4 regions of the Pseudomonas monsensis genome follow, and region 1 is predicted to be linked to each of the others. Evidence: riboswitches for the same ligand, from Rfam matches in the RefSeq annotation. Region 1 holds a riboswitch; each other region holds the start of a gene.
The links. Region 1 has a riboswitch for cobalamin ahead of HV782_RS13410 (CbtB domain-containing protein). Riboswitches for the same ligand answer to the same signal wherever they lie in the genome.

Region 1 (7,344 bases):
ACCGCTTGCGTGCGCCGTTTGGCCTGGGCGCCCTCGCCCGGATCGTTGACGATAAACGGATAGATGTTCGGCAGCGGCCCGAGCAGTGCGTCCGGCCAGCAGTTTTCCGAGAGGCCGACGCCCTTGCCCGGCAGCCATTCGAGGTTACCGTGCTTGCCGACGTGGATCACCGCGTGGGCGCCGTAGGTCTTGCGCAACCAGAAATAGAACGCCAGATAGCCGTGGGGCGGCACCAGATCCGGGTCGTGATACACCGCGCTCGGATCGACCTGATAGCCGCGCGCCGGTTGAATGCCGACAAAAGTCAGACCGAAGCGCAGGCCGGCGATCATCATGCGTGCGTCGCGGCACATCGGATCGTTTTGCGGCGCGCCCCAGCGCTCGGTCACGGCCGTGCGATTGGCCTCGGGCAGTGCGTTGAACTGGGCCAGGTAATCATCCATCGCCAGACTTTGCTGGCACGGGCGCAGATCAATCGTCTCGAGATCGTTGCTGACGCCACCGAGCAATTGCTGAATCAACTCGGTGCCGCTGCCCGGCAGCTCTGCCGCGACCGGATATCCCTCAGCCTGCAACGCACGCAGGATGTTCAGCGTCGCCGCCGGCGTGTCGAGACCGACACCGTTGCCGATGCGGCCGTCACGGGTCGGGTAATTGGCGAGAACCAGTGCGATGCGCTTACCGGCATTCGGCACCCGCGCGAGGTCGATCCAGCGCCGCGCCAGTTCAGCGACGAAATCCATGCGTTCGGGCTGCGCACGGTAACAGACCACATCGGACTGGCTGCGCTCGCTGCGCCAGGCCAGATCCTTGAAGCTGATCGGCCGACTGATGATGCGTCCGTCGAGTTCCGGCAAGGCAATGTGCATCGCCAGATCGCGCGGGCCCAGCCCCTGCTCGCTGTCGCGCCAGCCGGGCTCGTTGTCTTGGGCGCAGATGGCCTGAATCACCGCAATGTTGCGGCGAAACGGCCGCAGGTGCGGGGCTTCCGGGCTGGACTGGGCGAAACCGGTGGTATTGAGAATGACCCCTGCCTCGACTTCATCCAGCCAATCCTCGACCACGCTCAGGCAGCCCGGCTCTTTCAGACTGGCGACGGCGATCGGCAGCGGATTGAGCCCCGCCGCCTGCAAGCGCTGGCAGAACACGTCGATGAACGCGGTATTGGCCGCCTGCAAATGCGAGCGATAAAACAACACCGCCGCCACCGGGCATTCCGCCAGCCAGTCGGCTTGCCAGTCAGCCAGTGCGGCGCTGGTTTTGTCCGGGTGATAAATCGCCGTACGCGGCAAGGCTTGCGGCTCGCCCCACAGGTAATCACGGGCGAGCCAGCGGTTGGCCAGGCAATGAAAGAAATCCAGTGCATTGCCCAGGCCACCCTGACGCAGGAACTGCCAGAGGCGGTCGCGATCTTCGGCGGGCACGGTGCTCAGGTCACTGAGCTCCGGGTCGGGGCGATCATCGCCCGGTACCAGAATCACCTGCACGCCGCGCTCCGACAGCTCGACCAGCCGCTCGACGCCGTAGCGCCAATAAGCGATGCCGCCGTGCAGCGAGATCAAAATCACCTTGGCGTGGCGTAACACCTCGTCGACGTACAGATCGACCGACGCGTGATTCTGCACCTGCATCGGGTTGGCCAGACGCAGGCTCGGGTAATCCTCGGGCAACTGCTGCGCGGCTTCGGCGAGCAGCGCCAGGCTGGAATCGCCGCTGCACAGGATCACCAGCTCGGCGGGGGTTTGGCCAAGGTCGGCGATATTGTCATCCGACACGAAACCGCCGGGCTGGGTCCTGAGCAGGTGCATGGTTTAAACGCTGAGCGCGGCGCGCAGTTGCGCTTCGAGTTGTGCGGCGTCGAGTTCCTGACCGATCAGCACCAGACGGGTGACGCGCGCTTCATCGGCGCCCCACTGACGGTCGAAATGCTTGTCGAAACGCGTGCCCACGCCTTGAATCAGCAGGCGCATTGGCTTATTCGGAATGGCGGCGAAACCTTTGACACGCAGGATGCCGTGCTTGACCACCAGTTGCGTCAGTGCGTCGAGCAGCAGGCTTTCGTCGGCTTGCGGCAGTTCGATGGAGATCGAATCGAAGGCGTCGTGATCATGGTCATCGTGGTCGTCATCGCCTTCACCATGGTGGTGATCATGATGGCTGTGGCGGCTGTCGATGTGTTCTTCGGAACCGGCGCCGAGGCCGATCAGCACGTCCAGCGGCAGACGACCGTTGCTCGCTTCGATGATTTTCACCGCCGGCGGCAGTTCTTCGGCGACTTCAGCGCGTACACGCGCCAGATCTTCAGGGCTGGTCTGGTCGGCTTTGTTCAGAATGACGAGGTCAGCGCTGGCCAGTTGATCGGCGAACAGTTCGTGCAGCGGCGATTCATGATCGAGGTTCGGATCGAGTTTGCGCTGGGCATCGACTTGATCCGGGAACGCAGCGAAAGTGCCGGCGGCCACGGCCGGGCTGTCGACCACGGTGATCACCGCATCAACAGTGCAGGCGCTGCGGATTTCCGGCCACTGGAAAGCCTGCACCAGCGGTTTTGGCAGGGCCAGCCCGGAAGTTTCGATGAGGATATGGTCGAGATCGCCGCGACGGGCCACCAGTTCGCGCATCACCGGGAAGAACTCTTCCTGAACGGTGCAGCACAGGCAGCCATTGGCCAGTTCGTAGACCCGGCCGGTGGCTTCTTCTTCGGTGCAACCGATGGTGCATTGCTTGAGGATTTCGCCGTCGATGCCCAACTCGCCAAACTCGTTGACGATCACCGCGATACGACGGCCCTGGGCGTTGTCGAGCATATGCCGCAGCAGCGTGGTTTTGCCCGAACCGAGGAAGCCGGTAACGATGGTGACGGGGAGTTTGGCCAGTGTTTTCATCGGTATGCCCTTTGGCAAAGCGGCGGGCATACGGGACGAGAACCGGCAACGCGCATGCGCGCCGGAAGCGTTCGCCACCGGATCACCCCGCCCGGTTGTAGTGAGAATCTGTGACGAGGCAGGTCTCCTGGCTGACGGCGTTCAGGCTTGGCCTGGCATTCGCTGCGCCTTCCCGCTGGCTCTTTGATCGAGCTGGCAGTGGCGTGGCAGCGAACTTCACCGTTCACAGTTGCGGGGGCAGCCGCGGCTTTGACCGCGTTCCCTTCTTAGCTTCGGCATGTGCCGAAGAACCTCGAAAGCGCAAGGCTACGCATGGTGTGGGGATGGGTCAATGTTTGGATTGGGGGCGTATCCGTTTCTGCGGGTGTTGCTGATTAGGGTTCCGCCCTTACGGCGGGTCACTTTTTCCAGACGCCGAAAAAGTAACCAAAAAGGCTTTACCCTGACGTTCGGCCCTCGCCTAGGCTCGGGTCCCTTCGCTCCGGGATCTATCCGGGGGGCATCGCCTCCGGTTTGCTTCGCTGCACCTCCTCTCGATGTGTTTGGCTGCGCCAAACGGTCGCTACGCTCCCACCCCCGGCTAAATCCCTCCACTCAGCCTGCCGACGGGCGCTGAGATCAAAAGCGGTACTCGAGCTAACGCTCATTGTGTTGAGTGGTGAGAAGCAAGGGCTGTGGGCTGTGGGCTGCCTTTGTTTTTTTGTGGGAACTGGCTTGCCAGCGATGACGGCCAGCCAGCCGACCAATCCCTAACAGAATGCACTCAACCCCTGTGGGAGCTGGCTTGCCAGCGATAGCGGCCTGAAAGCCGACCAGGCTCTTGCAGACTGACGCCGGGGGCAGCCTTTTTGGTTATTTTTCGCTGGGCCGGCATTCCGGCGTCTGGAAAAAGTGACCCACCGTAAGGGCGGGAGCCCAATCAACAACACCCGCAGCAACGGTTATGCCCATTCAATTGACTAAATTCCCCCCCACATGCTCTCCTACACAACTTGTTACGGGTGCCCTTCACAGGGTGAAACGGGAAACCGGTGAATCATGTGCTTTACTCAAAGCCATGTCAGTCCGGTGCTGCCCCCGCAACGGTAAGCGAGCGAAGCGTCAGATCCACTGTGTCCCTGCGGCATGGGAAGGTGACGCTTGCAGGTCGGCCTGACGCCAACCCCTCGTGAGCCCGGAGACCGGCCCGCAACACACAGCGCGCATTTGCGTCGCTGAACCTGACAACCCGCGGTGGGCGGGCGCTGTTCGAACCTCTGCGTGCCTGACTCGCAGGGTTTTCATGCGCTCTATTCACCCGCTGACACTCCAGAGGGAAGCGCCATGTCGATCATCAGCAGCACCGCCAGCAACACAGACAAAATCGCCAGCACCGCCACACTGAGCCAACGCCTGATCGCGGCGTTCTTCGCCTCGATCCTCGGTGCCGGCCTCGTCTACTTCGCCGGTTTTTCGCACATCGAAGCGGTGCACAACGCCGCTCACGATACCCGCCACAGCGCCGCGTTCCCGTGCCACTGAGACCTGCCGACATGATCAAGCGTATTGCGCAAACCGCAGGTTTTACCGGGCTGCTGGCCGCCCTGCTCCTGACGCTGCTGCAGAGCTTCTGGGTTTCGCCACTGATTCTGCAGGCTGAAACCTTTGAAAAAGCCGAACCGGTTGTTGCGGTCCACGAACACGCTGCCGGCACCGCGGCGCACACCCACGATGCCGAAGCCTGGGAGCCGGAAGACGGCTGGCAGCGTGTGGCCTCGACCACCGGTGGCAATCTGGTGGTGGCGGTCGGTTTCGCGCTGATGCTCGCCGGTCTGTACACCCTGCGTGCACCGACCAAAACCTCGCAAGGCCTGCTCTGGGGCCTGGCTGGTTACGCCACCTTCGTCCTCGCCCCGACGCTGGGCCTGCCGCCTGAATTGCCGGGCACCGCTGCCGCCGATCTGGCCTCGCGGCAGCTGTGGTGGATCGGTACCGCCGCGTCCACGGCCGTCGGCCTCGCGCTGATCGCCTTCAGCCGTCCATGGGTGATGAAGATCCTCGGGGTAGCGATCCTTGCGGTGCCACATGTGATTGGCGCGCCACAACCGGAAGTGCATTCCATGCTCGCCCCTGAAGCACTTGAAGCCCAGTTCAAAATCGCTTCGCAGTTGACCAACGTGGCGTTCTGGCTGGCCCTGGGCCTGATCAGCGCGTGGTTGTTCCGCCGCAAAAGCGATGGTCACTACCACGCATGATGAATGACCGCGCAGCGTCGACCTTTGTGGTCGGCCTGGGCTGCCAGCGTGGCTGCCCGGCCAGCACGCTGCGCGCGTTACTCGATCAGGCCTTGCAGGCCCATCGCATTGAACTTGAGGCAGTCAAGGCCCTGGCCAGTATCGACCTCAAGCGTGATGAACCGGGTTTGCAGGAACTTGCCGCACAACTGGCTCTGCCGTTGCTGTACTTCAGCAGCGCAGAACTGGCCGGTTATCAGCAACGGCTCAGTCACCACTCGCAGATCGCCTACGAGCGAACCGGTTGTTACGGCGTGGCGGAAAGTGCCGCCCTGGCCCTGGCCGAACAACTGATTCAGGCCCCGGCAAAGCTGCTGATTTCCCGTCAAAAATACGCCCAGGCGACGTTGGCCTTGGCCGGCGCTGCGTAAACCCCCGATAATCCCCGCCCTCGATCATGAGCAATCTTCATCTGAAGGGTTGCTGCGGCTGTTTTCAAAGGATTCCACGATGACCGTCTACTTCATCGGCGCCGGCCCCGGCGACCCGGAATTGATCACCGTCAAAGGCCAGCGGCTGATCCGTCGCTGCCCGGTGATCATCTATGCAGGCTCGCTGGTCCCGGCGGCGGTGCTGGAGGGGCATCAGGCCGAGACCGTGGTCAACAGCGCCGAATTGCATCTGGAGCAGATCATTGAATTGATCAAGGTCGCCCATGCCAACGGTCAGGATGTGGCGCGCGTACATTCGGGCGATCCGAGCCTGTACGGCGCGATCGGCGAGCAAATTCGCCATCTGCGTGAGCTGAACATTCCGTTCGAGATCATCCCCGGCGTGACGGCAACAGCGGCGTGTGCGGCGTTGTTAGGCGCCGAACTGACTCTGCCGGATGTGTCGCAGAGCGTGATTCTGACCCGTTATGCCGATAAAACCGCGATGCCGGCGGGCGAAGAACTCGCCAGTCTGGCGCAGCATGGCGCGACCATGGCGATTCATCTGGGGGTCAATCATCTGGAGAAAATCCTCGTGGAGTTGCTGCCGCACTACGGCGCGGATTGCCCGATTGCGGTGATTCACCGGGCGACGTGGCCGGATCAGGACTGGGTGGTGGGGACGCTGGCGGATATTGCCGGGAAGGTTGCAGCCAAAGGGTTTCGGCGTACGGCGCTGATTCTGGTTGGACGGGTGTTGGGCAGTGAGGTGTTTAGCGAGTCATCGTTGTATCGCGCGGGGCATGCGCACCTGTACAGGCCCTGAATCATATGGGATTGGGTACAACCTGTGGCGAGGGGATTTATCCCCGATGAACTGCGCAGCAGTTCCTTTTCTGGGGCTGCTTCGCAACCCATCGGGGATAAATCCCCTCACCACACAGTAAACAGGCACTCATTAATCAAGTGCATAAAAAAACGGCGCTCACGGGGCGCCGTTTTTCATGTCCGCAGTGAACACCTTACTTAGTAGTAGGCGTTTTCTTTCTGCGTGTGGTCGGTCACGTCGCGAACACCTTTCAGCTCGGGAATGCGCTCAAGCAAGGTGCGCTCGATGCCTTCCTTGAGGGTGACGTCCGCCTGGCCGCAGCCCTGGCAACCGCCGCCAAACTGCAGCACGGCAATGCCATCCTCAACCACATCGATCAGGCTGACCTGACCGCCGTGGCTGGCCAGCCCCGGGTTGATTTCGGTCTGCAGGTAGTAGTTGATCCGCTCGTTGACCGGACTGTCGGCGTTGACCATCGGCACTTTGGCGTTCGGCGCCTTGATGGTCAGCTGGCCGCCCATACGGTCGGTGGCGTAGTCGACAACGGCGTCGTCGAGAAACGCTTCGCTGAACGAATCAATGTAAGCGGTGAAGCTTTTCAGCCCCAGCGCGGTGTCTTCGGGTTTTTCTTCGCCCGGCTTGCAATAGGCAATGCAGGTTTCGGCGTACTGGGTGCCAGGCTGGGTGATGAAGACGCGGATGCCGATACCCGGGGTGTTCTGCTTGGACAGCAGATCAGCCAGGTAATCGTGGGCGGCGTCGGTAATGGTAATAGCGGTCATGGAAACTCCTCGCAGGCTTGGGCGCAGTTTACGCCAATCGTTGCGCCGGACAAAGTCCTAGTATTTTTGTCGGGAAAGATTCTCGACCGGCTCGTCGTCCACTCGCGCCTTGAGCCAGCGATAACTGCGTTTTTCCACCCATTCGTAGCTCAGCCACGAACCGACGCCGATGGCCAGCACACAGACGCCAAACATCAAATACGG
Region 2 (7,344 bases), 160 kb from region 1:
CGTTGATGTTCGGTGTGATCCCTGAGCGTTTCCGCCCGCACGACGGCAAGGCAACGTTGCAAACCCTGTTCGGCATGGCCCGTGGCGTCAGCGACACGTGCTGCGGCGGGGCTCACGCCGAGGAAATGACCAAATGGTTCGACACCAATTACCACTACCTGGTCCCGGAATTCAGTGTCGATCAGCAATTCCAGCTGGGCTGGGAGCAGTTGTTCGAAGAAGTCGAAGAAGCCCGCGCGCTGGGGCACAACGTCAAGCCTGTGGTGATCGGCCCGTTGACATACCTGTGGCTGGGCAAGGCCAAGGGTAGCGAGTTCGACAAGCTTGAACTGCTCGATCGCCTGCTGCCGCTGTACGGACAGATCTTCGCGCGGCTCGCCGCGCTCGGTGTCGAATGGGTGCAGATCGACGAACCGATTCTGGTGCTCGACTTGCCGCAAGCGTGGAAGAACGCGTTCGAGCGTGCCTACAACCAGATTCAGCGCGATCCACTGAAAAAGCTGGTTGCTACCTATTTCGGTGGGCTGGAAGAAAACCTCGGTCTGGCCGCCAACCTGCCGGTCGATGGACTGCACATTGACCTGGTGCGCGCGCCGGAACAGTACCCGACCATTCTCGATCGCCTGCCGGCCTACAAAGTGCTGTCGCTGGGAATGGTCAATGGCCGCAATGTCTGGCGCTGCGATCTGGAAAACGCCCTGGCGACCCTGCAACACGCCCATGAGCGCCTGGGTGAACGTCTATGGGTCGCGCCGTCCTGCTCGCTGCTGCACAGCCCGGTGGATCTGAGCCGCGAAGACAGTCTTGATGCCGAGCTGAAGAGCTGGCTGGCATTCGCGGTGCAAAAGTGCGAAGAAGTCGCGGTACTGGCGCACGCGGTCAAGGCGCCGGAAGCACCAAAAGTGCTGCGCGCATTGACGCAAAGCCGTTCGGTGCAGACCAGTCGCGCCGCGTCTCCGCGCATTCACAAACCGGCCGTGCAGGCCCGGGTGGCGGCGATCACCGCCAAGGACAGCCAGCGTCAGTCGCCGTTCGCCCAGCGTATCGCCAAGCAACGCGTCCGGCTGGACCTGCCGCTGTTCCCGACCACCACCATCGGTTCGTTCCCGCAGACTGCGTCGATCCGTCTGGCGCGGCAGTCGTTCAAGCAAGGCAAGCTGAGCGCGGCCGAATACACCGAAGCCATGCACAGCGAAATCCGCCATGCGGTGGACATCCAGGAACGGCTGGGCCTTGACGTGCTGGTACACGGTGAAGCCGAGCGCAATGACATGGTCGAGTACTTTGCCGAGCAACTGGATGGCTACGTATTCACCCGTTTTGGCTGGGTGCAGAGTTACGGCTCGCGTTGCGTGAAGCCGGCGGTGATCTTCGGCGATCTCAGCCGTCCGCACGCCATGACTGTCGAATGGATCCGCTATGCGCAGGGTCTGACCGACAAAGTGATGAAGGGCATGCTGACCGGGCCTGTGACCATGTTGATGTGGTCGTTCCCTCGTGAAGATGTCAGCCGCGAAGTGCAGGCCCGGCAACTGGCGCTGGCGATCCGTGACGAAGTGGTCGATCTGCAAGCGGCCGGGATCAGGATCGTGCAGATCGACGAAGCGGCATTCCGCGAAGGCTTGCCGTTGCGTCAGGCACAGTGGCAGCAGTATCTGGACTGGGCGAGCGAGGTGTTCCGCCTGTGCGCTGGCGGGGTGCACGACGAAACCCAGATTCACACGCACATGTGCTACAGCGAGTTCAACGATGTGATCGAGTCCATCGCGGCGATGGATGCGGATGTGATCACCATCGAGACGTCACGTTCGGACATGGAACTGCTCGACGCCTTCGAAGCCTTCGCCTACCCGAACGACATCGGCCCGGGCGTCTACGATATCCACTCGCCACGGATTCCGCAGGTCGCGGAAATGGCCGGTCTGCTGCGCAAGGCGGCCCGGCGCATCCCGGCCGAGCGCCTGTGGGTCAACCCGGACTGCGGCCTGAAAACCCGCGGCTGGCCGGAGACCGAAGCGGCGCTGGTGCATATGGTCGCGGCGGCGCGGCAGTTGCGCAAAGAGCTGGCGTAACGCTTGGGCCGCATGAAACACAGCCGTTGTGGAGCGGGCTGTGTTTTATGAATGAAATCGCAGGATCTGCGCACCATCGAACGGGTCTGTCAGGTAGTGCGCCTTGACCCCGAACGTTTCCTGTAGCCGCTGCGGCGTCAGCACTTCCAGCGGCTTGCCCAGAGCCACCAGCCGGCCGCGTTCCAGCACCGCCAGCCGATCGCATTTCAACGCCTGATTGAGGTCATGCAATGCAATCAGTGTGGTCACCGGCAACGCCTGCACCACGTTGAGGATCGTCAATTGATGCTGGATGTCGAGGTGGTTGGCCGGTTCGTCCAGCAGCAGGATTTGCGGGCGCTGGGCCAACGCTCGGGCAATGTGCACGCGCTGGCGTTCACCGCCTGACAAGTGACGCCAGACACGCGTGCGCAGGTGCAGCGCATCGACGTCGATCAACGCCTGTTCAACGATGGCGTCGTCCACCTGCGACCACGGCTGCAGCGCTGAAAGCCACGGTGTGCGCCCCAGTGCAACGGCGTCGAATACGCGGATGCCGTCGTCGGTGTCGGCCTGTTGTTCGACCACCGCCAGTTTTTGCGCAATGCTGCGCCGGGGCATTTTCCCGAGGGGCTGGCCTTCGAGCAGAACCTCGCCAACGCTCGGCTCGCGCAATCCGGCAAGCAGTTTCAACAGAGTGGATTTGCCCGAGCCATTGGGCCCGACGATGCCGAGGGTCTCGCTGCGCTGGACCTCCAGGCAGACACCGTCAAGCAACTCGGCGCCGCGCACCTTGAACGTCAGCCCGGAACAACTCAACACCGGGTTCATCGAGCCGATCTCCGGCCAATCAGGATGAGCGCAAACACCGGCGCGCCGACCAGCGCGGTAATCACACCGACCGGAATCACCTGACCCTTGATCAGGGTGCGCGACAGCACGTCGGCGGCAATCAGAAACACCGCGCCCCCCAATGCGCTGGCCGGCAGCAGACGGGCATGCCCGGTGCCGAGCAACAGACGCGCCGCATGGGGAATCACCAGGCCGACAAAACCGATCGAACCGACAATCGACACCATCACCGCCGTTACCAGCGCCGCGCAACCGATCAGCACAATCTGCACCCGCCGCACCGGTATGCCGAGGGACGCCGCCGAATCCGCGCCAAAGGTAAATGCATCCAGCGCGCGCCGATGCCACAGGCACACCAGCAAGCCGAACAGGGCCACCGGCACCGCCAGCCACACCGACGGCCAGCGCACGCCGCCGAGATTACCGAGCAGCCAGAACATGATGCCGCGCGCCTGCTCGGAACTCGCCGAACGGGTAATCAGAAACGCGGTGAGCGCATTGAACAGCTGCGAGCCGGCGATCCCCGCGAGAATGATCTGCCCGGTGCCGTTGGCCGAACCGCTGACACGGGCCAGCAGAATGACCAGCACGAACGCCGTTACCGCGCCGGCAAAAGCTCCGGCGGACAGCGAAATCGCCCCGGCGCCAATCCCGAGCAGCGCCACCATCACCGCGCCGGTCGAGGCCCCGGCGGAGATGCCGAGCAAATAGGGATCGGCCAGCGGATTGCGCAGCAGCGACTGCAAAATCACCCCGCACGTCGCCAGACCGGCACCGCACGCGGCGGCGACCAGGGCGCGGGTCAGGCGGTAGTTCCAGACAATGCCTTCGTCGATCGGGTCGAGCGCATGCCCGGCGGTCCACAGCTTGTTGGCCAGCACTTTTAGCACCACGTCCGGAGCAATCGACGTCTCTCCGATGGCGACCCCCGCGAGCACGGCGATCAACAGTGTCGTCAGGGCCAGTAGTGCGCGGATCAGGCTTTTATTCATTGCGACAGGTCATAGCCGTTGAGGGCCGTGGCCAGTTGCTCGATGCCATCGAACGTGCGCAGGCTGGCCTGCATGGCCAGGGCGTCGAGAATGATGATGCGGTTGTTTTTCACCGCGTCCATGTTGCGGGTCACCGGGTCGCTGCGCAGGAAGGCGAGTTTCTTCTGATAGTCGTCAGCGGGGAAGCGCCGGCGATCCATGCGTGCGATGACGATGAAGGTCGGGTTGGCCTTGGCGATGGTTTCCCAGCCGACCGTCGGCCACTCTTCATCGGATTGCACCACGTTGCGCACGCCGAGGGTACTCAGCATGAAATCGGGAATGCCTTTGTGTCCGGCCACGAAGGGCTCGATGTCCATCTGCGCACTGGAGAACCAGACCACGGCACTTGCGTCTTTCAATTGTTTGCCCTGAGCCGTGGCGACTGATCGGGCGAGGCTGGCCTTGAGTTGTTCATTGAGCTGCTGGCCGCGGTCCTGCACATCGAAGATTTGCGCCAGTTGGCTCACGCTCTTGTAAATCGTGTCGATGCGAAACGGCGCCAGCCGGGTACCGTCGGCGCCGACGAGGTTGTCCTTGGCTTCGCAATCGGAGGGCAGCAGGTACGTCGGAATCTTCAGCTCGTGAAACTGCTCGCGCGTGCCCACCGCACCTTGTGGGCCGACCATCCATTCCAGCTCCACGGCGACCAGTTCCGGGCGCTTGCCGATCACCGCTTCGAAACTCGGCTCGTTATCGGCCAGGCGTTCGATCTTGTCGTTCTGCGCCTTGTACGTGGCCAGCACGTCGTTGAACCACAGCGAGGTGCCGACCACTTTGTCGCCCAGGCCCAGGGCGTAAAGCATTTCGGTGCCAGCCTGGCCGATGGTGACGGTGCGCGTGGGGGCGTGCTGGAAGGTCAGGGTGCTGCCGCAGTTCTCGACGGTCAGTGGATAGGTCGTCGGCGCTGCATGGGCGAGCGCGCAAAGACTCAGGCCGGTGAGCAGGATGGCAACGCGGGGCAGCAGCATGGGCAGTCTCCAGGGGAACCGTACGCAAGGCGGGGAGAGTACGGTCTGGAAACACACCAGCGAACGCAGTCATGGCAACAGCGCAAGGCTGCTGATCAAACGAAGACGCGCACGGCACGATGTCCTTCCCGGACACCCCGCCGGTTAGTAGTCACTGTGCCGGCAGGTCTCCTGACTGATGCGTCATCGCCCGTGCTCCGGCCTTCCCGGGTTCACCCAGTGGCAGTCGTGGAGCAGGCTCAGCACCTACAGTTGCGGGGGCAGTTCCGAACGATGCGCTGACGCACCTCGGATTCCCTATTAATTCCGTATGGAAACCGGCGGCGGCATGGTAGTCGATCGAGCCGCTTTAGGGGAGACGAATCTGCCGGAGGGGAATTAATGCTTGCTCATCAAACCGTGCAGTACGCCCAGGCGCAGGCCGGGTTCGGACGGCACCATCTGCGAAATGCCGAACACCTTGAACGCCGCCAGCATCAACACCAGGCCACCGGGCAGAATGCTCTGGCGGTGCGCTTGCAGGCCGGCGAGTTTCAGTTGCTGGACGTTCTTCACTTTCAGCAGCAGTAACGACAGGCGCAACAGCCCACCGTAGGTAATGCCGTCGTGGCCGAAGTCGTTCAGGCGATTGGCCTTGAGCACCTTGGCGAGCATGCGCGCGGTGCCGGATGAGCCAATGGTTTGCTGCCAGCCTTGCGCGCGATAGCGGCGGGCGACTTTTTCAAATTGCAGGATGGCGACGCGCTCGGCTTCTTGCAAGGCACCGGGGGTAATGCGCCCATCGGGAAAATAGCGCGCGCCCAGCGTGCCGCTGCCGATGGCAATGCTTTCAGTCAGCAACGGTTGCGAGCCTTGGCCGAGGATCAGTTCGGTGGAACCGCCACCGATATCGACCACCAGACGCATGTCGTCAGCAGTCGGCAGTGCATGCGCCACGCCGGCATACACCAGCCGAGCCTCTTCATGTCCGGAAATGACGTCGATGTCAAAGCCCAGATGCCGCTCGGCGCTGGCGAGAAACAGTTGTGCATTGTCGGCTTCGCGCACGGCGCTGGTGGCCACCGCACGCACCCGACCCGCTTCGAACCCCCGCAGCTTTTTGCCGAACCGCGCCAACGCCTGCCAGCCGCGATCCAGCGCCAGGGTGTCCAGCGCGCCACCGTCAAACCCCTCGGCCAGGCGCACCGGTTCGCGCAAGGTTTTCACCTCCTGAATCATGAAGCCTTTGCGGCTGCGGACCGACTGGCCGATCATCATGCGAAATGCATTCGAACCCAGGTCGATGGCGGCAAACAGCGAGGCGTCTTCTTTCATGGGAGTCCTTGCAAAACGTCCGTCTCAAGGCTCAAGACGGTTTGCGAGGATTCTGCCGTGAAGTTGATGACATCCTGATGACGGCAGCGGGGCGGTTCAATGAATGTGTGTCTGTCATGACACTGTCATTATCCGGCGTCTATGCTGAGCCCAATACATCGCGTGTTCTTAAAGTTTTTGCTGCCTCTTTTGGCAGCTTTTTTTTGCCTGCGATTTGCCGCGCTACGTCCTGCAGATTGTGTGCGTTTGCAATTTCGCGTAAGGCTTGGCTAATATACGATCCATATACACAACGTATCGGATTCATATATGGGCATCGTAAAGATTTCTGAGGACATGCACGAGAACCTGCGCATCTCCAGCAATGCACTCAGCCGCTCGATCAACGCGCAGGCCGAGCACTGGATGCGCATCGGCATGCTCGCCGAGCTGCACCCCAACCTCGACCACAGCGCCATTTGCCGCTTGCTGATTCGCGCCGAACAGAACGGCGGGCTGGATCTGCAACAACTGACTCAGGAAGCCGTCAGCGCATGAGAAACCAGATCAAGATCAACACGCCCGCCGAGATCGCGCAATCACGCGCCGCCGGTCAACTCGCCGCTGAAGTACTGGCGATGCTGGTGCCGCATGTAAAGGCCGGTGTGACCACCGACGAACTGGATCGGCTGTGCAACGACTACATCGTCAATGTGCAGAAAGCGGTTCCGGCCAACGTCGGTTATCACGGTTTCCCGAAAACCGTCTGCGCTTCGGTCAACGACGTGGTGTGCCACGGTATTCCCTCGGGTACGCCGTTGCAGAATGGCGACATCGTCAACCTCGACATCGCGGTGATCAAGGACGGCTGGTTCGGTGATACCAGCCGCATGTACGTGGTCGGCGAGGCGACGCCTGAGGCGCAGCACCTGATCAACACCACCTACGAGGCCATGTGCGCGGGTATTCGGGTGGTCAAGCCGGGCGCCACATTGGGCGATATCGGCCATGCGATTCAGAGTCTGGCGGAGAGGGAAGGCTTCAGCGTGGTGCGCGAGTACTGCGGCCACGGGATCGGCAAGGTCTATCACGATGAGCCGCAGATTCTGCATTACGGTTTTCCCAATCAGGGCATGAAGCTTAAGG
Region 3 (7,344 bases), 760 kb from region 1:
GCTCACGGTGACCCGGTATTGATTGATCTCGGCGAACAGGTTTTTCGCGCCCGCAGCGTCCAGCAACGTGCTGACAAAACCGCGCCGTCCTTCGCTGTCGAGGCCTTTGACTTCGCTGTCCAGGTAAAACACTGACAGCGGTTTCTGCGTGCCGGCCAAGGCTCGGGCATTGGCGAGGTCGGCCTCCATCGCGGCCAGCAGTGCCTTGGCTTCCGGTTGTTTGTGCAGCAACGCGCCGAGGTTCAGCAGGTCATTGCGCACATGCCCGAAGTAATCCAGCGAATGCCCGTTGCACGCCGATTCCAGCAGGTAGGAACCGATGCCGTTGCGCGCCAGCGCCGAGCGTGAAGTGACGCCGTCACCGAAGGCTGTGGCGAACCCACCGATCACCAGATCCGGCTGTTGCGCGTACAACACTTCGCTGGATGGATACTGACGTGCGATCACTGGCACGCCGAAATACGCGGTTGGGCGCTGGCCGGCATCGGTGTCGTCCAGATACGCGACGCCCACCAGCGATGATCCGGCATCAAGCGCCAGCACGAGGTCAGCTGCGTGCTGATTCAGCGCGACGATGCGCGCGGGCGGCGAAGCGGAAACCTGCCAGTGCTCGCCGCAGTTGCGCACGTTGTCAGCCATAGCCGCCGATGAGCAGAGCAGGGCGCCCAGTGCACACCACAAGGGCTTCATGTGCGCCCCCGGATCAGCAAATCCTCGACCACTTCACCGCCCAGCAGATGCACCTCGACCAGGCGCTGCACCTCCTGCCGGTTATGCACGCTGTACCAGAAGCGTTCCGGATACACCGTCACGATCGGCCCGAGATTGCACGGAAACTGGCAATGAGTGCGGGTCAGTAACACGCCGCCCGGTGTCTCGATGCGATCGTGTGCGAGCAGATGCCGGCGCAGGGTTTTCCATAACTGCAAGGCGCCGCGCTGAGTACAGCGCGGGCCGGTGCAGAGGAACACATGGCGCGCGTGATCGGGCACTTGCGACCAGTCCGGATGAGTATCGACGCCGTCGACCTTGGTGATTTCACTCATCAGAAGCGGTACGTGTAGCGAATTTCAGAGGTGAACGGCCGGCCGAGATTATCGACATTGTTCGAACGGCTGGTGACGTAATCGCGGTCGAACAGGTTTTCCATCAGCAGGCTTACACGGTGCTGATGGGCGTGGTCGAGGTAGCGATAAGCATCGGCATCGACCACCGAATAGTTGCCGTACTGCACCTGCTTCGAACTCTTGATATCGCGTATGTAGCGGATCGCGCCCCCGGCCCCCCACATACGATTTTCCGACTCATAACCCACCCTTGAGCGGGCGAAGAACCCCGGGATGTCGTTGATGCTCACGCCGCTGCGCGACTCGGTGAGATTGCGCGTCAGGTCCGCTTGCAGGCTCCATCGCTGGGTGAGCGCCAGTTTCGCGTCGGCCTCGAAACCGCGCATGCGGATCTGCCCCTCACCGTTGACCCACTGCATGCCGTCGAGGGTGATCAGGTCGTCGATCTTGCGTTTGAACAGGCTGACGCTGGCGCTGAATTCGCGCTCGAGCAGAAAGCCCTGGTAGTCGACACCGAGTTCGGCGTTGCGGCTTTTCTCCGGCTTGAGGTTGCGGTTGCCGATCTCGTCGCCCGGCTCGTTGACGAACAACTGCTCGGCATTCGGCAGTTTGTAGGCGCTGCCGTACTGACCGCGCACGGCCCAGTTATCGTTGAGGTCGTACAGCGAGGTGAGCATGCCGACCGTGGCGCCATCGCCGCCGCTCATGGCTTCGTGACGAATGCCGAGGCTCGGGTGCCAGTCGGGCAGGGCGGCGATCTGCGGGCGCAACTGCGTGTAGATCGCGTGGGCTTCGGCCTTGTCGTTGTCGATCACCAGCACATCGTCCTGACCCTTGAACCACTGGTTGTCGGTGCCGAACACCAGCACATGACCGCCGGGCAATAGCGCCTTGCCTTCGGCCTGTACGCCCCAATCGGTGAAGCCCCAGTAGTCGTTGTGGTTGATGACCTTGGTACCGCCGCCATCCACGTTGTTGACGCGGGTGTAGCGGGTGTCCCAGTCGTTGATGTGGCCTTTGACGAAGTAGCTCACGCGCTCGTTGACGGTCTGTTCGAAGGTCGCCGTGGCGATCTGCTGCACACGGTCGTTGGTGGTGTTGTGGTTGTTCAGCGGGCGGGCGAAATCGAGGTTGGCGTCGGCGTACTGATAGAACAGTTCCAGCCGCGCGTCATCGGCGAACGATTGAATCGCCTTGCCGCCGAAGGTGGTGACTTCGTAGGCACGGTTTTTCTCGCTGACGTTCTTCATGTCGCGGTTGCGGTACGGCTGGTAACCGTCGGAGACGTTGTGGCTGGCATAGGCGAGCAAACCCAGTTCGCCGAAACCGTTGCTGAAGATGTTTTCGACCCGGACGTCTTCGGTCGTGCCGCCAAAGCTGTCCACGCCCAGATTCACTTCGCCGGCGGCTTTGCGCGATTGCGGGCTGCGGGTGACGATGTTAATCACCCCCGAGACCGCCTGGGTGCCGAACAGCAGGCTTTGCCCGCCCTTGAGCACTTCGATGCGTTCGATGGCGTTGGCCGGTAGGGTGTCCAGGTACAGGCCGCCGTACAGACGATTGTTCAGGCGCACACCGTCGAGCAGGATCAGCGTGTCGTCGTTACGGCCGCCGAGCAACGAATAGGTGCCGTAGTCGAACGGGCCGTTTTTCGGCGCCACGTACAGGCCGGGAATGAACATCTGCAGGACACGGCTGACATCGGCGCCGGGGCCGGCACGTTCGATTTGTTCGCGGGAAACCCTCTCGATTTTGCTGCCGTACTGCGCCATGTCGGCGACGGTGGTGGATTCCACTGACGGCGCGGAAACGATTTGCTGATCGAGTTGCAGTGGCGTGTCGTCGGCCAGCAGCAAAGGGCTGAGCAGGCAGCCGAACAGCAGGGTTGGTGCAGAAGTGTTGAAAGGTCGAATCATTGTCTTCTCGAAAAGGATCTTCGCAGAAGAGCATGCAGGAGAAGGCATCGCGCACAGCCAATACCGGCCCATGCCCGCCCACCGCAGGATTTTGCCAAACGCATTTCAGGCCGGTCTCCGGGCTCGCGCGTATCGAGGCTTTCACCTTCCCATGGCCGTCTGGCCACAGTGGTCTGTCGAAAGCATCACGCGCCTACCGTTGCGGGGGCAGCACCGGACTTGTTCGCAATGAACGTACCGGTTTCCCGTTTCACCCCAAGCACGGCGGCAGGGGGCACCTGAAACAGGCCCGCATCTGAACACTCGCAACAGCGTTCGTCAACTTCTGACGGGACTTCTGCTCACATCGGTTTCAGCGCCGCAAACTGGCTGCTCAGCCACGTATAGAGCTGTGACACGGCCGGGGTGATCTGCTTGCGATGCGGGCATACCAGGCTCAACGGCGAGGTCTCGCCGGGTTGCTCCGGCAGCAATACAAGCAGGCGACCTGACGCGATGTCGGCGCTGACATCCAGCCAGGATTTGTAGGCGATCCCTTCGCCGTCCAGCGCCCAGCGCCGCACCACGTCGGCGTCGTCGCTGAACAGCGGTCCCGAGACTTGCACGGTCTGATTGCCCAGGTTCCACTTGTCGTAGACCCGGCCAGTCTGCAAATAGAGCAGGCACTGATGATCCAGCAGTTCATCCGGGGTCTGCGGCTGGCCGTGGCGTTGCACGTATTCAGGCGAAGCGACCAGCACCCGCCGGTTCCACGGTGCCAGCGGCAGCGCTACGTAGTTGGCATCCACGTTGGCGCCATAACGAATCGCCACGTCCACCGGGTCGCGAAACAGATCGACCATCTGATCCGACAGCACCAATCGCAAGGTCAGCTCCGGGTGCTGGCGGCGGAACTGCGTCAGCCACGGCAGCAGGATATTGCGTCCCAGATCCGACGGCGCAGTGACTTGCAACACGCCGCGCAGGGTGGCGTTTTCCCCCCGCAAATTGTCCTCGCCCTGCTTGAGGGCTTCGAGCACCGCGTGGGCGGTGGGCAAGTACTGCTCGCCTTCGGCGGTCAGGCGCAGGCTGCGGGTGGTGCGGGCGAACAGGCGCACATCCAGTTCGCGTTCCAGCCGCTTGATCGCGGCAGCGACCTGGCCGGGCAGTAAATCAGCCTCCAGCGCAGCAGCGGTAAAACTGCCCAGCGCGGCGCTGCGGGTGAATAAACCGAGATCGTCGATGCGGATCATTTTCACGCCTGCAGTGAAAGTGTTGGCGCATTCTGCCGGTTTTTCTTTGCCCGAGGGAAGCCGAAGATGGCGGCCAGTGACTGCCACAGCCCTTCAGAATCAGAGATCCCATGAAAGCCATCACCTTTACCCAACACGCCTTGCCCATCGAAGATCCGCAATCGTTGCAGGACACCGACATCCCCGAGCCCACGCCTGGCCCGCGAGACCTGCTGGTGGAAGTGCGCGCAGTGGCGGTCAACCCGGTCGATACCAAAGTCCGCGCCGGCACTTTCACCAAGGAACCGAAAATCCTTGGCTGGGACGCCGTCGGTGTTGTCCGTGCAATCGGCGCCGACGTGACGCTGTTTCAGCCCGGCGATGAAGTGTTCTATGCCGGCTCGATTGCCCGCACCGGCAGCTACAGCGAACGGCATCTGGTGGACGAGCGGATTGTCGGGCACAAGCCGCGCTCGTTGAGTGCCGCCGATGCTGCAGCGTTGCCATTGACCTCGATTACCGCCTGGGAATTGCTGTTCGATCGGCTCGGTGTCGCCGAGGGCGCGGGGCAGGGCCAAAGCCTGCTGATCACCGGCGCAGCGGGTGGCGTCGGTTCAATGTTGGTGCAACTTGCGCGGCGTTTGACCGGGCTCACCGTCATTGGCACCGCTTCGCGCCCGGAAACTGCTGACTGGGTGCGCCAGCTGGGCGCCCATCACGTCATTGATCATAGCCAGCCGATGCTCGCGCAACTGCAGGCGCTGGGCGTGGCCGAGGTCGATTACGTCGCCAGCCTGACGCACACCACGCAGCACTTTGCGCAATTGATCGAAGTGCTGCGTCCGCAGGGGCGTCTGGCGGTGATTGACGATCCCGACAGCCTCGACGTCATGCCGCTCAAGCGCAAATCGTTGTCGCTGCACTGGGAACTGATGTTTACCCGTTCGCTGTACGAAACCGACGACATGATCAACCAACATCATTTGCTCAACCGGGTCGCGGGGCTGATTGACCAGGGCGTATTGCAAACCACCGTGGGCCAGCACTTCGGGGCGATCAATGCGGCCAACATGCGCCGCGCTCATGCCTTGGTCGAAAGCGGCAAGGCCCGGGGCAAGATGGTGCTTGAAGGATTCTGAATATTCGAACGGGCCATGACGGCCCAGCGAGGAACACATGATGCGCATGAACAAACTGCCCGCGATGTTGGCCATTGCCTCGACTTTGAGCATGCCTTTGGCCCACGCCATCAGCGCTATCCCGTTGCCGCTGAATACGCCGGCCGACAGGGCTTTTGGCACGCTTGAACAAGTCCACGCGTTCTACGACGCCATGCCCACCGGCGTGACGGTCAGCGAAACCGGGCGAATCTTTGTCAACTTCCCGCGTTGGGGCGACGACGTGCCGTTCACCGTCGGCGAAATCCGCGACGGCAAGGTGGTTGCGTACCCGAACACGGCGATCAATCAGGAGAATCCGCGCGACCCGAGCGATGGCTTGATCAGCGTGCAAAGCGTGGTCGCCGACGGGCAGGGCCGGGTCTGGCTGCTTGACACCGCCGCGCCAGGGTTTGCCGAACCGAAAGCCAGAGGCGCGAAACTGCTGGCGGTGGATCTGGCCAACAACCGCATCGTCAAACGCCTGGTGTTTCCGGACAACGTCATGTTGCCGAGCACCTACGTCAACGACATGCGCTTCGACTTCCGCACCGGGGCCGAAGGCACGGTGTACGTCACCGACTCGTCGCTGCGTGGCCCGGGTGCAATCATCGTCATGGACATCGCCACTGGCCGCGCCCAGCGCCGGTTGAGCGGAGTGCCGGCAACATCGGTCGACCCGGATTTCGTGCCGATGGTCGAAGGTCTGCCGCTGACCGTCGCGGGCGCGGACGGCAAGCGCACACCGTTGGGCGTGGCGTCGGACGGCATTGCGCTGTCGGCGGACGGCAAGACCCTGTACTTCACGCCGCTGTCCAGCCGCCATCTGTACTCGGTTGCCACCGCGCTGTTGCGTGACGCCAGCGTCAGCGAACAGCAACTGGCCGCTGCCGTGCAGGACCTGGGCGAGAAGGGCGCGTCCGATGGCATGGAAGCCGATGCCGCCGGGGCGGTCTATGCCGGTGACTACGAACACAACGCGATCCGCAAACGCCTGCCGGACGGCCAGTGGCAAACCCTTGTCCACGACCCGCGCCTGCTTTGGCCCGACACCCTGTCGATCGGTCCCGACGGCTATCTGTATTTCATCGCCAACCAGTTGCACCGCCAGGCCGGCTTCCGTGGCGGGCAGGATCAACGGCAAAAACCCTATAGCCTGATGCGTCTGAAAATCGACGCGGCGCCGGCACCGACTCGCTGATCACTCAGCCTTGAATCTGGAGAAATAATGATGACCACGTCCACTGAAATGCTGGTGTCGATCGCCGTGCTCAAGGCCCGGCCTGGCCAGGAGCAGGCGCTGAAAGAGGGGCTGCTGGCACTGGTCGAGCCGACCCGCGCGGAACCGGGCAACCTCGACTATGTGTTGTTTGAACTGCGCGACCAGCGCGGCACGTTCTACATGCGCGAGGCCTTCATGCATCAGGCGGCGCTGGATGCGCATTTTGCGATGCCTTACTTCCAGCGCTTTGCCGCCACGGCGGACGACCTGCTGGAAGAACCGTTGCAACTGATCTTTCTTGAGCAAGTCTCGAGCTGATCGCGCTGTTCCCTTTGGCATCCTTGTAGCGCCCGTTGGCCATTGAAGCAGCGCAGGCTCCAGGTAACCGGCATGGCTTGCCGACGCCGGGCCCTATATCCTTCGCACTTTGCACGCGAAACGATTAGGGAAGAATTGCATGCCGTTCAGGGTGATGGTGGTCGGGGGCTACGGAAATTTCGGCAGTATCGTGTGCAGGCATCTGGCGCTGATGCCCGATGTGGCGTTGCTGCTCTCGGGCCGCGATCCGCGCAAGTTGCAGCGCAAGGTCGATGAGCTGAACAGTCGGGCGCACACAGCCTGCGAAGGCTGGTGCGGCGATGCGATGGGCAGCGAATTCCAGGCCGCATTGACTGCGCTGAACATTCAACTGGTGGTGCACACCGGCGGCCCGTTTCAGGGACAGTCGTATGCCGTGGCGCAAAGTTGCATTGCCGCTGGCGTGAACTACTG
Region 4 (7,344 bases), 970 kb from region 1:
TGTGCGGCTCAAGAAACGCCGCCTGCGCCTGCACCGCTTGCGCACGGCCGATCTCGCCGCCGTCGGCGGTCACCGCGCTGTTGAGCGCCATGTTCTGCGGTTTGAACGGCACGACCGCCACGCCCTGACGGGTCGCCCAGCGGCACAGCGCTGTCACCAGCGTGCTTTTGCCGGCGTCGGAAGTGGTGCCCTGCACCATCAGGGTGGTCATTTCGATTCCTTGGTATAGGCTTGCAGCGCTTTTTCGAGCCGCGCCTCTTCAGCCGCGTCGGCGGGCAGGCCGAAACGCAGACTGCTGTTGTGGGTGAAGAGACGCAGGAGAATGCCGCGGCGGGCCATGAATTCATGCAACGTCGCCGCATGCTCGGTGCTCAGCCACTGGAACAGCGCGCAACCACCCTGCGGCTTGAAACCATAACGCTCAAGCAACGAGGCCAGGCGCTCGCTGGCTTCGTCGCTGCGAATGCGTTGACGTGTATGACCTTCAGTGTCTTGCAGACAGGCCTGCCCAAGCACCCGCGTCGGTCCGCTGACGGCCCACGGCCCGACCTGTTCGGCGAGCAATCGGAGCAACCGGCGTTCGGCCAGGACAAAGCCGAGGCGAACGCCGGCCAGACCAAAAAACTTGCCGAACGAACGCAAGACAATCAGACCGACCAAATGAGTGTGCGCGGCCAGACTCAGCTGCGGCGTGTTGTCCATGAACGCCTCATCGACCACCAGCCAGCCGCCACGCTGGGCGAGCCGCGCGTGCCAGTCGAGCAGACGCGCCGGGGTCAGGCTCAGGCCGGTCGGATTGTTCGGATTGACCACCACCAGCACATCGAGGCTGTCGAGAAAAAACTCGACTTCCTGTTCCAGCACTTCGCGCACGATATAGCCGCTGCGCCGCCACGCTTCGGCGTGTTCGGCATAACACGGCGACAACACACCGACCTTGCCGGCGCGGCGCAAACGCGGCAACAACTGGATGGCCATCTGCGAACCGGCCACCGGCAATACCTGCGGTGCGCCATAGTAGTCGCACGCGGCCTGCTCCAGACCGTCATCGGTTTCCGGCAGGCGCGCCCAGGCGCGCAGCGGAATCGCCGGGACCGGAAACGGCCACGGCGCCAGACCGCTGGACAGATCAAGCCAGTCGGCCTCGGCGATACCGTAATCGAGTGCAGCCTTGCGCAGCCGGCCACCGTGCTCAAGCATAGAATTCAGCCCCCACGCAGAGAATCAGCAGCCATAACCATACCCCGCGCTGGACCAATTGCCAGCCGCGATCAATGGAATCGGCATCGGCCGGCACACCCTCACCGAGTTGTGGACGCTCGTGCAGTTCGCCGTGGTAGATCGCCGGGCCGCCCAGCTCCACGCCCAGAGCACCAGCGCCGGCCGCCATGACCGGGCCAGCGTTGGGGCTGTCCCACTTGGGCGCCTGGCTACGCCAGCACTTCCAGGCCAGTCGGGTATTGCCGAGCAACGCGTAGGTCAACGCCACCAGACGCGCAGGAATGTAGTTGAGGACGTCGTCGATTTTCGCCGCTGCCCAACCGAAGCGCTCGAAGCGTTCGTTGCGATAGCCCCACATCGCGTCGAGCGTATTGCTCAAACGATAGAGCACCACGCCCGGCGCACCGGCAACGATAAACCAGAACAGCGCGGCGAACACCGCGTCGCTGCCGTTTTCCAGCACCGATTCGGTGGCGGCGCGAGCGACGGCGGTGCTGTCCAGTTCACAGGTCTGGCGGCTGACCAGATAGCCGACGCGCTTGCGCGCCTCTTCCAGATCATCGCTGCGCAGGGCTTTGGCTACGGGCTCGACGTGTTCGCCAAGACTGCGCATGCCGAGGGCGCAATACAGCGCGAGAATCTCGACGATCCAGCCCACGTACGGCGCCCAGGAAAACGCGGTGGCGAGCAGCGTCAGCGGCAGCACGGCGATCACCCACGCGGTGACCCCATGGCTGCGCCAGCCGCGCCCGCCCGCATTGAAACGTTGCTCGATGCGCCCGGCGAAATTGCCGAACGCCACCAGCGGATGCCAGCGTTTCGGTTCACCCAGCAGCGCATCCAGCGCCACGGCGGCGACACTCAACAACGCCACACTCATTGACTCACTCCCCAAAAATTTTCAAACAGCAACTCATTCAGCGGACGCGCCTGCGCCCACCCTTCGAGGACCAGCATTGGTGCCGGATAAAATGCCTTGACCGGCCCCAGACACAACACCGCCAGCGGCTTGGCCCCGGCCGGCAGTTGCAGCAGATCGGCCAGCGCCTGCGGTTCGAACAGCGACACCCAGCCCATGCCCAGGCCTTCGGCGCGAGCGGCCAGCCACAGGTTCTGGATCGCACAGGACAACGAGGCCATGTCCATTTCCGGCAACGTGCGGCGACCGAAAATATGTTTTTCGCGATCATCCATCAGCGCCGCGACCAACACCTCGGCGCAGTCGTTGATGCCTTCGACCTTGAGCTTCATGAACTCATCGCTGCGCTCGCCAAGGGCTTCGGCAGTGCGGATGCGTTCTTCTTCCACGAGGTTCTGGATCTGCCCGCGCAAGGTGCGATCACTGATGCGGATGAAGCGCCACGGCTGCATCAGACCGACGCTCGGCGCCTGATGCGCGGCTTCGAGCAGACGGCGCAACAGCTCCGGTTCGACCGTGCCGCCGGCAAAGTGACGCATGTCGCGGCGTTCGGCGATGGCTCGATAGACGGCTTGGCGCTCGGCCTCGGTAAATGCGTTGTCGGTCATGGCCTCTTCGCGAGCAAGCTCGCTCCCACATTGGACGGGGTGCTTGCTCAAGAAACGCGATCCCCTGTGGGAGCGAGCTTGCTCGCGAAGGCGGCGTCACGATCTGGCGCAAACAATGCGGCAATCGCAGCAGGATTCGACGGAAAATAAAAGTGCACATACGAAGCCGTCATCCGCCCCTCGCGATAAACCGCCTCGGCCCCGCGTCCGCCATTCGGGCTCAAGCCACGGGCAATCGGTGTCAGCTCAGTGGTGGTCAGCGAATGATGATAGGTGTGGCCGCGCAACGAACCTTCCGGCAGGTCCACCGCTTGCAGCGCCAGTGCCGCCAGACGTTTTTGCATCACCGCATCACCGCGCAGCAGCCCGAGCAGTTCGGCACGGCGGCCTTCGACATCGGTCAACGAATCAAGCAGATAGAGCATGCCGCCACATTCGGCGAGCAACGGCTTGCCGGCCGCATGGTGCGCGCGTATCGCGTCGAGCATTGCGGTGTTTTGCGACAGCGCCGCGTGGTGCAGTTCCGGGTAACCGCCAGGCAGATACAGGCTGTCGGCCTCGGGCAATTGCGTGTCGCGGATCGGCGAGAAGAACCTCAACTCGGCGCCCATCGCCCGCAACAGGTCGAGGCTGGCGCCGTAGATAAAGGCAAAGGCTTCGTCGCGGGCGACGGCAATGCGCACGCCTTCGAGCAATGGTTCGGCAGTGATGACTTCAGGCGCGGCAAATTCCACGGCCGGTGGCAGCGCTACCTCGCAACTGCTGGCCAATGCTTCGGCGGCCGCGTCGAGACGCAGATCCAGGTCATTGAGCTCACTGGCCTGCACCAGACCGAGGTGCCGGCTCGGCAACTCGATTCCGGTTTCGCGGGACAATGCACCGTACCAGCGCAGGCCTTCCGTGAGGCTGCCTTCGAGCAATTGCGCGTGACGCAAGGTGCCGACGCGGTTGGCCAGCACGCCGGCGAACGGTAGATCCGGTTGATACTTCGCCAGGCCCAGCGCCAACGCACCGAAAGTCTGCGCCATCGCGGTGCCGTCGATCACGCCAAGTACCGGCACGCCAAAATGCCGCGCCAGATCGGCGCTTGATGGCGTGCCGTCGAACAGGCCCATCACACCTTCGATCAGGATCAGATCGGCCTCGGCGGCCGCTTCCCACAGCAAACGCCGACTGTCCTGCTCGCCGACCATCCACATGTCCAGTTGATACACCGGCGCACCACTGGCGCGCTCGAGAATCATCGGATCGAGAAAGTCCGGGCCGCATTTGAAGACGCGTACCTTGCGCCCCTGATTGCGATGCAAACGCGCCAGCGCAGCGGTGACGGTAGTCTTGCCCTGACCGGAGGCCGGCGCGGCGATCAACACCGCCGGGCAGTGACGTGGCTGATTCAAAGTTCGACGCCTTTCTGCGCTTTGATGCCGGCCTGGAAGGCATGTTTGAGCATGCCCATTTCGGTGACGGTGTCACCCATCTCGATCATTTCCGGCTTGGCTGCGCGACCGGTGACGACCACGTGCTGCATCGGCGGACGCGCCTGCAAGTCGCTGAGTACCCGATCGAGGTCAAGGTAGCCGTGCTTGAGGGCGATGTTCAATTCATCCAGCACCACCAGGCCGATCGACGGATCGCGCAACAGTTCGCGGGACACTTCCCACGCCGCTTCGGCGGCGGCGATATCGCGCTGACGATCCTGGGTTTCCCAGGTGAAGCCCTCGCCCATCACATGAAAGCGCACTTGCTCCGGGAAGCGGCGGAAAAACAGTTCCTCGCCGGTGCTGTTACGGCCCTTGATGAACTGCACCACGCCGCACTGCATGCCGTGGCCCATCGCGCGGGCAAGCATGCCGAACGCCGAACTGCTTTTGCCTTTGCCGTTGCCGGTCAGCACCAGCACCAGACCGCACTCATCGGGCGAGTTGGCGATGCGCTCGTCGATCACGGCTTTTTTGCGCTGCATGCGCGCCAGATGGCGTTCATCACGCTCGGGGGAATCAGTCATGGGGGAGCTCTCCGTTGAGGCTGAATAACGGCGGGCAGGCACAAGAATAGACGGCAAAAAGCCTGGCATCGCCCACCGTGATGCCGCTGGATGGATCAGGCCGGTCTCCGGGCTCATGAGCGGCGATGCGCCTGGCTGCGCGCCTTCCCGCTTCTGTCGAGGCAGTGGCTCAAGGCGCAGCTTTTACTCATTTACCGTTGCGGGGGCAGCGCCGGGATTGTGGTGGCTCTTCGCGCGAAGACAACCCTCACCGGCTTCCCTGTTTCACTCTGTCGACGGGGTGTCACAGAGCACCTGAAACAAGCCGCGAAGGTTAGAGGGTTGGGGGTGGAGCGTCAATTAAAGAGGGGGACATCGGTCGAATAACTGCCGTCGATCAATTATCTGACGCCAATCTTGTGCCACACTGATACAAGTGATATCAAAGAGCCATGCTTTTCTCGGAAAAGCCCATCACAACAATAAGGATGATGACGATGCAAGGCATGATCATCAGCAACCCGCGCCTGGAATTCCTGCGCCCGGTGCTTGAACGCTGGTTTGACTGTATCGACCGTTACAACGCCGTGCGCGGCGACAGCGACACGCCTTACTGGCATGACGAGAACGCTAATCTCGGATTGCTCTCGGCGGCAGCCTGGATGGCCGAGCTGGTGACCCTCGGCCAGACACCCACCCGCAAACAGAACGAGGATGGCGAGCGCAACGCCCGCGCCGATCTGTTTATCGCCGGGACTGACGACCGCGCCTTCATTCAGGCCACGCAGCGCTGGCCACGGGTCAACAACCTCAACCTGACCCAGGCCCTGCAGGACATTACCAGCGACGCCAAACGCATCAGCTACGCCAGTGATCTGCGGCTTGGCTGCCTGTTCGTCGCCCCGCAAAAGGCCCAGCACAGCGCCAGCCCTGAAGAATTGCAGGACATGGTCGACGATCTGCAAAAGGAACACACCTGCGCGGTCGCCTGGTACTTCCCTTACGCCTACCGAAAACTGCGCAGCGAAGCCGGCAACTATCACCCGGGCATCGCCGTGCTGTTCAAAGAGGCCCGTGGCTAAGCGGTTGAACCATCGGGCGCGTCAGCTCCTCTATGATTAGGAATGCATTCATAGGGAAGATCAGTAATGCGCAAAACCCGACTCGCTTTCGTCATCGCCCTCGCCGGAGGGCTCACCGCCTGCGGTGAATCCTCCAGCCTGCAAGTCTCCGACGGCACCGGCCCGTCACCGAAACTGCCCGAACCGAACAAGACCCTGATCCCGACAGTGAACATCGCTCCGGCAGTCGGCTGGCCCGCCGGCGGCAAACCAACCGCTGCGGCCGGCACCCAAGTGGCCGCGTTTGCCGAAGGCCTCGATCATCCGCGCTGGCTCTACGTACTACCCAACGGTGACGTGCTGGTAGCGGAAACCAACGCGCCGCCGAAACCGGACGACAGCAGCGGCATTCGTGGCTGGGTCATGAAAAAAGTCATGGGCAAGGCCGGTGCCGGCGTGCCGAGCCCGAACCGCATCACCCTGCTGCGCGATGCCGATCACGACGGCGTAGCGGAGACCCGCACAGTATTTTTGCAAAACCTCAACTCGCCGTTCGGCATGACACTGGTGGGCAATGACCTGTATGTCGCCGACACCGATCGCCTGCTGCGCTTTCACTACGAACCCGGCGCGACCGAGATCAAGACGCAGCCGATCAAGGTCACCGATCTTCCGGGCGGCACGCTGAATCACCACTGGACCAAAAACGTCATCGCCAGCAAGGACGGCAGCAAGCTGTACGTCACCGTCGGCTCGAACAGCAACGTCGGCGAAAACGGTCTGGATAAAGAAGAAGGACGCGCAGCGATCTGGGAGGTGGATCGCGCCACTGGCAATCACCGGATCTTCGCCTCGGGCATCCGCAACCCCAACGGCCTGGCCTGGGAACCCACCACGGGCGCACTGTGGACGGCAGTCAACGAGCGTGACGAAATCGGTAGCGACCTGGTGCCGGACTACATCACTTCGGTCAAGGACGGTGGTTTCTATGGCTGGCCATTCAGCTATTACGGGCAGCATGTGGATGAGCGCGTGAAACCGCAAAACCTTGATCTGGTGGCCAAGGCCATCGCCCCGGACTATGCCGTAGGCCCGCACACCGCTTCGCTGGGTCTGACGTTCGCCGAGGGCAATAGCCTGCCGGCGCAGTTCAAGGAAGGCGCGTTCATTGGGCAGCACGGCTCATGGAACCGCAAGCCGCACAGTGGCTATAAAGTGATTTTTGTCCCGTTCAGCGCAGGCAAACCGAACGGAACACCGGTGGATGTGCTGACCGGTTTCCTCGACAAGGATGAGAATGCGCTAGGTCGCCCGGTGGGCGTGGTGATCGACCAGCAAGGGGACTTGCTGGTGGCCGATGATGTGGGCAACAAAGTGTGGCGAGTATCGTCCGCCAAATAACTTTTGCCTGAACCAAAACAACTGCAGGAGTGAGCCTGCTCGCGATGACAGCGTCATCTTCAACATCACTGTTGATTGACCGCTATCGCGAGCAGGCTCACTCCTGCATTGGAGGGTGAGTCATTGAACTAAGGGTTACGCGCCAGGTGC

Region 2: another riboswitch for cobalamin. It lies ahead of HV782_RS12815 (ABC transporter substrate-binding protein); the one in region 1 lies ahead of HV782_RS13410 (CbtB domain-containing protein).
Region 3: another riboswitch for cobalamin. It lies ahead of HV782_RS16920 (TonB-dependent receptor plug domain-containing protein); the one in region 1 lies ahead of HV782_RS13410 (CbtB domain-containing protein).
Region 4: another riboswitch for cobalamin. It lies ahead of cobO (cob(I)yrinic acid a,c-diamide adenosyltransferase); the one in region 1 lies ahead of HV782_RS13410 (CbtB domain-containing protein).

What each region holds. Positions count from the first base shown of each region.
Region 1 covers NZ_CP077087.1:3,074,883-3,082,226, reverse strand. Annotated here, with positions in the region: gene cobN (cobaltochelatase subunit CobN) at 1-1,808, opposite strand, end outside; gene cobW (cobalamin biosynthesis protein CobW) at 1,812-2,885, opposite strand; cobalamin riboswitch at 2,986-3,195, opposite strand; cobalamin riboswitch at 3,868-4,089, shown strand; gene HV782_RS13410 (CbtB domain-containing protein) at 4,209-4,406, shown strand; gene HV782_RS13405 (CbtA family protein) at 4,418-5,119, shown strand; gene HV782_RS13400 (cobalamin biosynthesis protein) at 5,116-5,529, shown strand; gene cobM (precorrin-4 C(11)-methyltransferase) at 5,609-6,355, shown strand; gene nfuA (Fe-S biogenesis protein NfuA) at 6,556-7,140, opposite strand; gene HV782_RS13385 (acyltransferase family protein) at 7,198-7,344, opposite strand, start outside.
Region 2 covers NZ_CP077087.1:2,916,406-2,923,749, forward strand. Annotated here, with positions in the region: gene metE (5-methyltetrahydropteroyltriglutamate--homocysteine S-methyltransferase) at 1-2,072, shown strand, start outside; gene HV782_RS12805 (ABC transporter ATP-binding protein) at 2,118-2,882, opposite strand; gene HV782_RS12810 (FecCD family ABC transporter permease) at 2,879-3,883, opposite strand; gene HV782_RS12815 (ABC transporter substrate-binding protein) at 3,892-4,905, opposite strand; cobalamin riboswitch at 5,050-5,242, opposite strand; gene HV782_RS12820 (Ppx/GppA family phosphatase) at 5,284-6,219, opposite strand; gene HV782_RS12825 (ParD-like family protein) at 6,529-6,756, shown strand; gene map (type I methionyl aminopeptidase) at 6,753-7,344, shown strand, end outside.
Region 3 covers NZ_CP077087.1:3,836,349-3,843,692, reverse strand. Annotated here, with positions in the region: gene HV782_RS16930 (ABC transporter substrate-binding protein) at 1-690, opposite strand, end outside; gene HV782_RS16925 ((2Fe-2S) ferredoxin domain-containing protein) at 687-1,046, opposite strand; gene HV782_RS16920 (TonB-dependent receptor plug domain-containing protein) at 1,046-2,983, opposite strand; cobalamin riboswitch at 3,075-3,280, opposite strand; gene HV782_RS16915 (LysR family transcriptional regulator) at 3,325-4,215, opposite strand; gene HV782_RS16910 (zinc-binding alcohol dehydrogenase family protein) at 4,326-5,333, shown strand; gene HV782_RS16905 (L-dopachrome tautomerase-related protein) at 5,374-6,552, shown strand; gene HV782_RS16900 (putative quinol monooxygenase) at 6,583-6,891, shown strand; gene HV782_RS16895 (saccharopine dehydrogenase family protein) at 7,031-7,344, shown strand, end outside.
Region 4 covers NZ_CP077087.1:2,103,182-2,110,525, reverse strand. Annotated here, with positions in the region: gene HV782_RS09250 (cobyric acid synthase) at 1-211, opposite strand, end outside; gene cobD (threonine-phosphate decarboxylase CobD) at 208-1,200, opposite strand; gene cbiB (adenosylcobinamide-phosphate synthase CbiB) at 1,193-2,101, opposite strand; gene bluB (5,6-dimethylbenzimidazole synthase) at 2,098-2,748, opposite strand; gene HV782_RS09230 (cobyrinic acid a,c-diamide synthase CobB) at 2,796-4,145, opposite strand; gene cobO (cob(I)yrinic acid a,c-diamide adenosyltransferase) at 4,142-4,753, opposite strand; cobalamin riboswitch at 4,835-5,066, opposite strand; gene HV782_RS09220 (hypothetical protein) at 5,230-5,814, shown strand; gene HV782_RS09215 (PQQ-dependent sugar dehydrogenase) at 5,881-7,194, shown strand; gene HV782_RS09210 (C40 family peptidase) at 7,323-7,344, opposite strand, start outside.